Regions from separate parts of the Gordonia sp. C13 genome, predicted to be linked through region 2. Evidence: riboswitches for the same ligand, from Rfam matches in the RefSeq annotation. Region 2 holds a riboswitch; the other holds the start of a gene.
What was found. A riboswitch is a leader RNA that binds a small molecule or an ion and turns the genes downstream of it on or off. The one in region 2 is predicted to bind glycine.

Region 1 (5,788 bases), on a different contig from region 2:
ACCACCAAAAACTGTTCCTCGCCGAGCCGATAGGTCACCAAGTCGTCGATGACTCCACCGTCGGAGTCGCACATCAGGGAGTATTTCGCTTTCCCCACAGCCACACTCGACAATTCGCCGACCAGGGTGTAATCCAGCAGCGCGGCGGCTTCGGGTCCGGTCGCCATGATCTCGCCCATGTGGGAGATGTCGAACACTCCGGCCGCGCGGCGTACACAATGGTGCTCACGCAGATCACTTCCGTATTTGACGGGCATCTGCCAGCCGGCGAAGTCGGTGAATGTCGCTCCGAGCCCACGATGCTCGACAAGCAGTGGCGATTCGGTGGTGGGCGGCGCGGTCATGGGCGACTTTCCTTTGCGGTGGTGGCGAACGATTCGGGTGATGGGCACGAACAGACCAGATTTCGGTCACCGTGTACCCCGTCGATCCGCCTGGTGGGTGGCCAGTACTTGTTGGCGCGCAGCGAGTCCACGGGGTAGGCGGCTTGCTGTCGGCTGTAGGGCAGCTCCCAGGTGTCGGCGGTCAGCAGCTCGGCGGTGTGGGGTGCCTGGCGCAGCGGGCTGTCCGCCACGGCCCAGCGGCCGGCGGCCACATCGTCGATTTCGCCGCGGATAGCGATCATCGCTTCGATGAATCGATCGAGTTCATCGAGGTTTTCGCTTTCCGTGGGTTCGACCATGAGGGTGCCGTTGACCGGGAACGACAGCGTGGGCGCGTGGAAGCCATAGTCGATCAGCCGTTTGGCAACGTCTTCGGCGGTCACTCCCGTCGCCTTGGTCAGTGCGCGCAGATCCAGGATGCATTCGTGGGCCACCAGACCACCTGGCCCCGTGTAGAGCGTCGGGTAGTGGTCAGACAATGCCGCAGCGACGTAGTTCGCCGACAGCACCGCAGTGCGGGTTGCGTCAGTCAGCCCTTCAGGTCCCATCAGCGCCAGGTAGGCCCAGGTGATCGGAAGAATGCCGGCAGATCCGTACTGGGCGGCGGCCACTGCCGACTGGGAATCCCCGTCGTCGGCCAGCGGGTCCCCGGGCAGAAAAGGCGCCAGGTGTGCACGGACTGCCACCGGGCCGACACCCGGCCCGCCCCCACCATGCGGAATGCAAAAGGTCTTGTGCAGATTCAGATGTGACACGTCGCCGCCGAACTGGCCTGGTTTCGCCAGACCGACCAGCGCATTCATGTTCGCGCCGTCGATATAGACCTGGCCACCAGCCCGATGAACCAGGTCGCAGACCTCGATGACGCCCTCTTCGTAGACGCCGTGGGTGGACGGATACGTCAGCATGATCGCCGCGACTGACTTACCGTCGCTGCCCAGTTTGGCGCGCAGATCCTCGAGATCAATGCTGCCATCCCCGGCGGTGGCCACCACGCGCACCTGCATGCCGGCCAACACCGCCGAGGCAGCGTTGGTCCCGTGCGCCGACTGCGGTATCAGACACACGGTGCGCTCCGGCTCACCACGGGATTCGTGATAAGCCTTGATCGCCAGCAGTCCGGCCAGTTCGCCCTGCGATCCGGCATTGGGCTGCAACGATATCCGGTCGTAACCGGTGATCTCGCAGAGCCAGGTGCTCAGGTCGTCGATGAGTTGGCGGTAGCCAGCGGTCTGCGCGGCCGGGGCGTAGGGGTGCAACGAGGCAAACCCTGGCCAGCTGATCGGTTCCATCTCCGCGGTGGCGTTGAGTTTCATGGTGCACGATCCGAGCGGGATCATGCTGCGGTCCAGCGCCAAGTCCTTATCGGAAAGGTGCCGCAAGAACCGGAGCATCGCGGTCTCGGATTCGTAGGAGTTGAACACCGGTTGTGTCATGAAGTCGGACTGCCGTACAACCGCAGCGGGCAGGTGGCTGGCGCGGCCCGAGTGGATGCGCCCGGAACCGAACACCGCCAACAGCGTGCTCAGGGTGTCGTCGGAGGTTGTTTCGTCGCAAGCGATCCCCACGTGGCTATCATCGACAAATCGGATGTTGATGCCGTCCTTGTCCGCGGCGTCGACCATCGCGCGGGCCATCCCGGGAACCCAGACCAGGATGGTGTCAAAGAACACCTCGTGCACCACTTCGTAACGCTGCGCGCGAAGGCTCTGAGCGAGCGAGGACGCCATCTGATGGGCCCGGGAAGCGATGTCCCGCAGTCCTTGTGGGCCGTGATACACCGCATACATCGCGGCGACGTTGGCCAGCAACGCCTGCGCGGTGCAAATGTTGCTGGTCGCCTTCTCCCGGCGGATGTGCTGCTCGCGGGTCTGCAGTGCCAAACGGTAGGCCGGTCGGCCCGTGGCATCGATCGACACCCCCACCAGTCGGCCGGGCAGCATCCGCTCCAGCCCGGAGCGCACGGCCATATATGCCGCGTGCGGGCCACCGAAGAACAACGGCACCCCGAAACGCTGTGTCGATCCCACCGCGATATCGGCGCCGAATTCACCTGGCGGACGCAACAGCGTCAGTGCCAGCAGGTCGGCCGCCACCGTCACTTGCGCGCCGTGCGCGTGGGCCGTGTCGATCAGCGGCGCCAGGTCACGGACCGCGCCACTGACCCCCGGGAACTGAGTGACAACACCAAATACTCCTGTCTCCCAAACATCTTCGGGAATGGCCCGGGCCAGGTCGACGACCAGAACATCGATTCCCACCGCGGCTGCTCGGCCACGCACGACGTTAAGGGTCTGCGGAAGACAGTCGGCGTCGATGATCACCTGGTTACCCGGCGCGCTGCGGTTAGCCCGCCGCATCAGCAGCACAGCCTCCATGACCGCAGTCGCCTCATCGAGTAGGGAGGCGCCGGAGACCGGCAGCGCGGTCAGTTCCGAGACCATCGTCTGGAACGTCAGCAGGGCTTCCAACCGTCCCTGGGAAATCTCCGGCTGGTAAGGGGTGTACGCCGTGTACCAGGCCGGCGATTCCAGCATAGTGCGCCGCAGAACCGGTGGAGTAATGGTGTCGTGGTAACCCATACCGATCATCTGGATATGAGTTTGATTGCAGCGTGCAATCTTTCGCAGTGCATCGAGAACATCCTGCTCGGAGCGGCCGGCGGGCAGCCGCAAACTCTGGCAGCTGGGCAATCTGATGGTCGACGGCACCGCGGCGTCGATGAGGTCGTCGAGACTGGCGTAGCCGAGCTTGTCCAGCATGTGCTGACGGGCCGACTGGCCTGGACCGATGTGACGACCGACGAAGCAGTTCGGCTTGGCGAGCTCGGATGAAACTGCTACAGAAAGGGACATGCGGTAACTCCGGTATCGCAGGCCCACCGAGGTGGGTTTCGAAGGGTGACACCTCCCCGATCTGTCCTGCTACCTGAGAGCTTGACGCGTGACCGCGCATTCACCTTCGGTAAGTGCCCGGCGTGAACCGGCACTGTTCTCCAGAGTTGCCTCTGCGCTGCGGTACTGGGCCTGAGAGATTCCTGGGGAGGAAGTTGCTCCTACGGCACCTCACGAAGAGGTTCTCCCGCTGCGCGTCAACGGCGTATTCAATTATCTCGAAGCGAGACACTACCTGCACTGTGGCCTCGGCACCACCTGACGAGCAAAACTGCCCCGAAGGACCCGGCTGAGCGGAGCGGACCACACCAACGGCGAATCCGGTGGCGCACGAACACCATTACTGAGCTGTACCGTCGGGCTCAGCGCCTGGGACGCGGCTGACCGGCGGCCCCGGTGACCGCTCCGGGTGGACCCGAATCGAGGCGCGGCCACGCTAGCGTCTCACCACTCGAAGCGGCCGGAGTGCTCGGCCAACACCACCAGGGTGAGCGGCGTCATAAGACGATGGGGCCGGTGCCACCCGTAGGTGGCACCGGCCCAGGGGGCGATCTGAAGTTGCTCTGCTGCTGATTTAGCCGGCCATTCGGACGTCTGTCAGACCGTCGCTTTCCGCGGTCGGCGGGGTGTACTGAGCGGCGGCGGTGGGTTCAGGGGCCGTGGTGCGGCGAGGACGACGCGCCCCGCTCGCGCGGCCTCGGCGCGTCCCGGCCTGGGTGGTCAGCGGCGCGACGTTGAGTAGATCGAGCTTGGCGGCGGGAGCTCCGTTCTTTTTTGCTTCCTTGACCAACCCGGCCAGTTCGGCCAGGCGCCGGCGGTCGGCCTTGAGGAATTCGGTGCGGGTGGCTTCGATCTCGGCGGCCAGCTGGGCCGCAGGTTCGAGTGCTTCGCGTCGGCGACGTTGCCGTTCGGCGAGGGCTTGTGCTTCGGCGGCGTCCTCGGCTTCGATCTCGGCGAGGAGGTTGCTGGGGTCGAATGTGGTCATCGTTGTCTCCTAGGGTTGGTTGGGTGGGTTCACATTCCGCGTGCGCGTTGGCGATCGGCGTTCTTGCCGCCGCCTGTCCTGGCGCGGGCCTGATTGCGGGGTGCTGAGGCGACGGCGGCACGTGGGTTTGTGGGGTGATCGCGGGCGGCGGTCGCGGCGGCGCGACCTGGTGCGGTGGGGCTCGCGGTGCCTACTCGTTCGGCTCGGCTCATCGGCGGTGGCGTATAGGTCTGCGGCCCCACCGCCACCACGGGTGGCGGTGGGGGTGGTGTTCGGCCGGGGCGTTCGTTGGGCGCTGACCGGTTGAGTGCATCGGCCCGCTCGGCAGCGAGTTCGGCGTTGTGTTCGGCTGTGGCTGCGCGGTCGTCGGCAGCTTGTGCTTGGGAGAGCAGTGCGGCGGCCTGGGCGCCATCGCGATCGACGCTGTCGCTCCCGTCGTGGGTCATCGCTGGCTGTGCGGAGTTGTCGCTGCCGAAGCTGAGCGGGTTGTCCGAACCTTGCCTGGCCTCTCCTACTGTCTGTTCGTAGCGGCGGCCCGCTTCTGCGGGGTCCATGCGCATGAGTTCGTCGGGGTCGAGTCCGAGATCCTGGATCTGTTCGCGGAGGTTGTCGCGGACGTTGGCAGCCACGACGGCCTCGTCGGCGTATCGGTGGGCGAGGTCGAGTACGCCCACGACTGCGGTGCCTCTGGTGTTCTGCGCCCATTGCCGGTCGTAGGCACGATCGCCGAGTCGGCGCGGGTCGAGGTCCCGGAAAGGGGCCTTTTCGGCGTCGTCGGTGCGGAACTTCTCGACGAGTTCGTCGGGGCTGGCGGTGAGCCAGAAGGGGGCGTCTGGCCGACCTTTCGCAAGATCGTGGCGGGCGCGCTGTTCTACCTTGGCGGCGGTGCGACCCAGGTCGTCAGGCGTCTGGTTGGGTGGGGCGGGTTTGTCGGTGTCGGCGCGCTGCGCTTTCCGGTTGCGCTGTTTGGCGACCAGTTTCGCCCAGGACTCCACCATCGAGGAGCCGTGTGCGATGGCGACGGCCAGTGCACGCTCCATTGTCTGTTCGAGCTCGCGGGTTTCGTTGTCGTGCTCTTCCATTGGGGGCTCCTTAACTGACGGTTTCTGGGGCGAGGGTGCTCATGGCCACCCGGAGGTTCAGGTCGTCCATCTCGTCGGTGGGCAGTGCTGTGGCGGCGAGGTCGGTGTTGTGTCCGCGGTCAACCGAGCACCCTTCGAACGGGCCGTCGGTAGCGAACAGTGCAGGCATGTGGTGGTCGGCGTGATCGCGCCACCACACGCTCATCCCGGTCCCTGGGTCCAACCGCAGCGATTCGTATGCGCGCCAGAGCGCTTCGAGCCGTGACACTGCTTCGGGGTGCTCGAACCAGCGCGGGCACCAGCGGCGGTCTTGTTTGTGGGCGAGTTTGCGGGCGTAGAGAAACACCAGGTGGGTCTCGACGAACTCATACACCGAGGTGAACTCGGGCTCGGGGGCTGCCTCCTCTGCGTCTCCTTCCCCGCTGGTGTCGTCGTAGTCATCAG
Region 2 (5,788 bases):
TCAACCGGCCATCGTGGCGAGAGCCGATTCCGAACCGACGCGAGACCGCGATCGGGACCGGAGACGTGGACGGCCGGACAGTGCGGTTGGCCGAACAGTGCGGCGTGCACTGACAGTGCGATTGCACTGACGACGACGAAGGAGAAGTGGTGAGCGAAAACGACAGGGACTTCGAGGCGCCGGTGGAGACCACCTCGGTGTTCCGGGAGGAGTTCATCAATGAACTCGATGCCGGAACCAGCACCTCGAGTGAGCCGGCCGAGACGGGAGTCGAGCGACTCGCTCCCGGGACCGCGCTGCTTGTCGTGAAGCGGGGACCCAACGCGGGATCGCGGTTCCTCCTCGACCAGCCGACGACCTCTGCGGGTCGGCACCCCGACAGCGACATCTTCCTCGACGATGTGACGGTCAGCCGTCGTCACGCGGAATTCCGACTCGGCGACAACGAGTTCCAGGTCGTCGACGTGGGTAGCCTCAACGGCACCTACGTCAACCGGGAGCCCGTCGACACCGCATCGCTGAGCAACGGCGACGAAGTCCAGATCGGCAAGTTCCGCCTGGTCTTCCTGAGCGGTCCGCGCGACGAAGCAGACGCCTAAAAGTCGTGACGGCGTCCACGGCCCCCCGCGGCGGGGGATCGATGTCCATCGGCACGGTCCTCGCCCAGTTGCGTGATGACTTCCCGGACATCACGATCTCGAAGATCCGGTTCCTGGAATCGGAGGGTCTGGTGACCCCGGAGCGGGCGCCGTCCGGCTACCGGCGATTCAGCGAAGCCGACTGTCAACGGTTGCGCTTCGTCCTGACCGCCCAGCGGGACCGGTATCTCCCGTTGAAGGTCATCAAGGAACAACTCGACGCGATCGACAACGGGAACGGCGGCTTCGGTTCCGGCGGCACCGTGGCGCTGTCCACGGCTCGCGGCACAGTGGCCCCCGCAACCGATTTCGGTGCGCGTGCCGGTCGTGTGTCCCGGGAGACGCTGATCGAACGCACGGGCGTCGACTCGGCGTTCGTGACCGAACTCCAGCGCAACGGGCTGCTGACTGCGGGGCCGGCCGGGTTCTTCGACGAGGACGCCGTCCGTCTCGTCGAGGCCGCCGCGGCGCTGGCCAGTTACGGCCTGGAGACACGCCATCTGCGTGCCTTCAAGGTGTCCGCGGACCGGGAGGCGGGCCTGGTCGCCCAGATCGCCAACCCCATCGCCAAGGGCAAGGGGACCGGCGCGCGCGACCGCGCCGAAGAACTCGTTCGCGAGATCGCCGCGCTGTCGGTGACCCTGCACACGCAGTTGGTCAAGGCGGCCGTGCGCGACGTGCTCGACTGAACTCCTTCTCGACCAGCGCACTCCAGGCCCTCGGGTGTTCCCGGCGGCCTGGAGTTCTCGTATCGCCCAGCAGCGAGTCGGCCGCCGTCCATCGTCTGAGCGGTGTAGCGTCGAGGACATCAATCGATCGCCCTACGAGGCGTCTGGGAGGTGCGAGATGAGCGAGATGCGTGTGGTGGGCATCAGGGTCGAGCCCCCGCAGAGCCAGCCCGTGCTCCTGCTCCGTGAGGTCGATGGCGAGCGCTACCTGCCGATCTGGATCGGGCAGAGCGAGGCCGCGTCGATTGCCTTGCGGCAGAAGGGGATCGAGCCGCCGCGCCCGCTGACCCACGATCTGATCGTGAATCTCATCCGGGAGTTCGGCCAAACGCTCCTCGAGGTGCGCATCGTCGACATGCAAGAGGGCACCTTCTACGCCGAGATGATCTTCTCGGGCGATCTCCGGGTGTCCGCGCGGCCTTCCGATTCCATCGCCGTTGCGATGCGTGCCGAGGTGCCGATCATCGCCGACGAAGAGGTGCTCGCCGAGGCCGGCCTGCTGATCCCGGAGGAAGAGCCCGAGGACACCACCGTCGAGGCGGTCGACGAGAACAAAGAGGACGAGGTCGAGAAGTTCAAGGAATTCCTCGACAACGTCTCGCCCGACGACTTCAAGGCCAGCGGCGCCTGACGCGGTTCCCGGTCACGGAACGGCAACCGGGAGGTCACCATTTGCCTCAATCTCAACTTGAGGTTGAGCCTCATGGCGCGTCGCATTGATCCGGTGTCCCGCTCGGCATAGCGTCGAACTCGACATCGCGCACCACTCAGGGGCCGATGAAGATGTGATCGGCTGACCCGAGCAGGGCCTGGACCGCGTACTGTGGACGTGGATGTCAGGCATCTGATGCGGCATCCGGTCCGAGCTTTGCGAGGGAGACATCAAGTGGGCGATCGTCCGGTCGACAGTGAAGTGACGTCGAGCGACCCGTCACCCGACCATGCTGTGACCGATCGTCCCGCGGGCCCGACGCAGGGCAGCTTCGAGGAGGTCGCACCGGGTCTCTTCCCCGACGACACCGTGCCCGACGAGCTCGTCGGCTATCGAGTGCCGAGTGCCTGCCAGATCGCCGGCATCACCTACCGCCAGCTCGACTACTGGGCACGCACCTCGCTGGTCGTCCCGTCGATCCGCGGCGCCGCGGGTTCGGGCAGCCAGCGTCTGTACTCGTTCAAGGACATCCTCGTCCTCAAGATCGTCAAGCGTCTCCTCGACACCGGCATCTCCCTGCAGAACATCCGTGTCGCAGTCGACCACCTCCGCCAGCGCGGCGTCGAGGACCTCGCCAAGATCACGCTCTTCTCCGACGGCACCACCGTCTACGAGTGCACCTCCGCGGAAGAGGTCGTCGACCTCCTCCAGGGCGGACAGGGCGTCTTCGGTATCGCCGTCAGCGGTGCCATGCGCGAACTCACCGGCACCATCGCGGACTTCCCGGGTGAACGGGCCGACGGCGGCGTCAGCGAGGCAGCGCCCGAGGACGAACTCGCGGCACGCCGCAAGAACCGCACCCGTCGTACCGGTTAGACCGCATCCTCACGGCACCGGCACGTGATCCTCACGACTCTCCCGACGTCGTCTGGACCAACGCGACGTCGACCTGCGTACACTGGTGCGCGCGTCGCTACGCCGCGGGAGAGCGTCACCGAGCAGTCCAAGGTGACCGCCGAAGGAGCAACACCTCTCCGTCAAACTCTCAGGCACCCGGACCGTGGTGGTGACGGCGTCTCTGGAAAGTGACGACTCGTCGTCCGCCCACGGTGAAAGGTCGTCACGCAGCGCCGCGTGACACCGAATCTCTCAGGCGTCTCCCGGCCACCGGTCGGTGACATGACAGAGGGGGAGGGCGAACCAGCCGGCACCGCGCCGGCGCCTGCGAGAGGTTGCCCTCACCATGCCCTCAGCCGACACGTCGTCAGCGCCAGTCACCTTCGTGGACCGCCACGTCGGACCCGACCCCGACGAGACGCAGCGCATGCTCGCGGTGATCGGTGTGTCGTCCCTCGACGAGCTGGCCCATCGCGTCATCCCCGCGGTCATCGCGGACGAACTCGACTCGAACGTCCTGGGTGCACTGCCGCAGCCGCAGGGTGAGAGCGAGGTGCTCGCCGAACTCAGCGGACTCGCGGCCCGCAACACCGCTGCCCGTTCCATGATCGGTCTCGGCTACTACGGCACCCACACGCCCGGCGTCATCCTGCGCAACGTCCTGGAGAACCCGGCCTGGTACACGGCGTACACGCCCTACCAGCCGGAGATCAGCCAGGGACGCCTCGAAGCGCTGCTGAACTTCCAGACCATGGTCGCCGACCTCACCGGCATGGAGGTGGCGAACGCGTCGATGCTCGACGAGGCCACCGCGGCCGCGGAGGCGATGACGCTGCTGCGGCGCGCCGGCAAGTCGAAGTCGCCGCGTGTCGTCGTCGACGCCGACCTCTTCCCGCAGACCCGCGCGGTGATCGAGACCCGCGCCGAGCCGCTCGGCATCGAGGTCGTAGAAGCGTCCCTCAACCCAGAGCTGCCCGACCGCGGTCTGCCCGAAGGTGACTTCTTCGGCGTCGTCCTGCAGGTGCCCGGCGCGTCGGGACGTATCGTCGACGCCGCCCCGATCGTCGACGCCGCCCACGAGCGCGGCGCTCTGGTCGCCGTCGGTGGCGACCTCCTCGCGTTGACGCTGATCACGCCGCCGGGGGAGCAGGGCGCCGACGCGTGCTTCGGGACCACCCAGCGTTTCGGCGTGCCGATGGGCTTCGGCGGTCCGCATGCCGGATACCTCGCGGTCGGTTCGAAGCATGCGCGTCAGCTGCCGGGTCGCCTGGTCGGCATCTCCAAGGACGCCGACGGCAACCTCGCCTACCGCCTGGCGCTGCAGACCCGAGAGCAGCACATCCGCCGCGAGAAGGCCACCAGCAACATCTGTACGGCACAGGTCCTGCTCGCCGTGATGGCCGCCATGTACGCGTCGTACCACGGACCGGAGGGTCTCCGGGCCATCGCGCGCCGCACCCACGACGCCGCGGTCCGCCTGGCGAATTCGCTGGCGGCGGCCGGCTTCTCGGTCGCGCACGCCACGTTCTTCGACACCGTCGAGGTCCACACCCCCGGCCAAGCCGACGTGATCGTCGCCCAGGCTCGTCGCGAGGGCATCAACCTTCGCCGCGTCGATGCCGACACCGTCTCGATCGCCTGCGACGAAACCACCACCGAGGCCGACCTCGACGGCGTGCTGCGGGCGTTCGGCGCCGGCGGCGTGGAGCCGCTCGGCTTCGCCCAGTCCATCGAGAACCGCACCAGCGAGTACCTGACGCACCCCGCGTTCAACCGGTACCGCACCGAGACGGCGATGCTGCGTTACCTGCGGGCCCTGTCCGACAAGGACATCGCGCTCGACCGCAGCATGATCCCGCTCGGGTCCTGCACCATGAAGCTCAACGCGACCACGGAGATGGAACCCATCACGTGGCCCGGGTTCGCGGGCCTCCACCCGTTCGCGCCCGTCGAGGACACCGTCGGCATCCGCGAGCTCATCTCCACCCTCGAGAACTGGCTCGTCGCCGTCACCGGCTACGACCGCGTGAGCCTGCAGCCGAACGCGGGTTCCCAGGGAGAGTTCGCCGGACTGCTCGCGATCCGCGGCTACCACCGCAGCCGGGGCGACCTCGACCGCGACATCTGCCTGATCCCGTCGAGTGCCCACGGCACCAACGCCGCGTCGGCGGTCATGGCGGGCATGCGCGTCGTCGTGGTCGGTTGCCGGGAGAACGGCGACGTCGACCTCGAGGACCTGCGGGCGAAGATCGCCGCGAACGAGGGCCGGATCGCGGCCATCATGATCACCTACCCGTCCACCCACGGCGTGTTCGAGCACGACATCCGCGACATCTGCGGTGCCGTCCACGATGCCGGTGGACAGGTCTACGTCGACGGCGCCAATCTCAACGCCCTGGTCGGCGTCGCGCGTCCGGGGCACTTCGGCGGCGACGTCAGCCACCTGAACCTGCACAAGACCTTCTGCATCCCGCACGGCGGCGGCGGACCCGGCGTCGGACCGGTGGCGGTGCGCGAACACCTCGCGCCGTTCCTGCCCGGACACCCCCTCGCCGACGAGCTGCCCGGCACCGCGACCATCGCCGCGGCACCGTACGGTTCGGCGACGATCCTGCCGATCACCTACGCCTACATCGCCATGATGGGTGCGGCCGGTCTGCGTCGGGCGACGCTCACGGCGATCACCGCGGCGAACTACGTCGCCAAGCGGCTCGGCGACCACTACCCGGTGCTGTACACCGGCGAGGGCGGCTTCGTCGCGCACGAATGCATCCTCGACCTGCGAGCGCTCACCAAGGAGACCGGCGTGACGGTCGACGACGTGGCAAAGCGCTTGGCCGACTACGGTTTCCACGCGCCGACGATGAGCTTCC

Region 1: linked by a shared signal. The riboswitch ahead of gcvP (aminomethyl-transferring glycine dehydrogenase) and the one ahead of gcvP (aminomethyl-transferring glycine dehydrogenase) in region 2 are both predicted to bind glycine.

What each region holds. Positions count from the first base shown of each region.
Region 1 covers NZ_JALPSY010000020.1:48,752-54,539, reverse strand. Annotated here, with positions in the region: gene gcvT (glycine cleavage system aminomethyltransferase GcvT) at 1-344, opposite strand, end outside; gene gcvP (aminomethyl-transferring glycine dehydrogenase) at 341-3,238, opposite strand; glycine riboswitch at 3,389-3,477, opposite strand; gene M1L58_RS15745 (hypothetical protein) at 3,852-4,262, opposite strand; gene M1L58_RS15740 (hypothetical protein) at 4,292-5,344, opposite strand; gene M1L58_RS15735 (DUF4913 domain-containing protein) at 5,355-5,788, opposite strand, start outside.
Region 2 covers NZ_JALPSY010000009.1:80,579-86,366, forward strand. Annotated here, with positions in the region: gene garA (glycogen accumulation regulator GarA) at 147-599, shown strand; gene ftsR (transcriptional regulator FtsR) at 641-1,327, shown strand; gene M1L58_RS10015 (bifunctional nuclease family protein) at 1,485-1,997, shown strand; gene M1L58_RS10020 (MerR family transcriptional regulator) at 2,253-2,894, shown strand; glycine riboswitch at 2,990-3,089, shown strand; gene gcvP (aminomethyl-transferring glycine dehydrogenase) at 3,262-5,788, shown strand, end outside.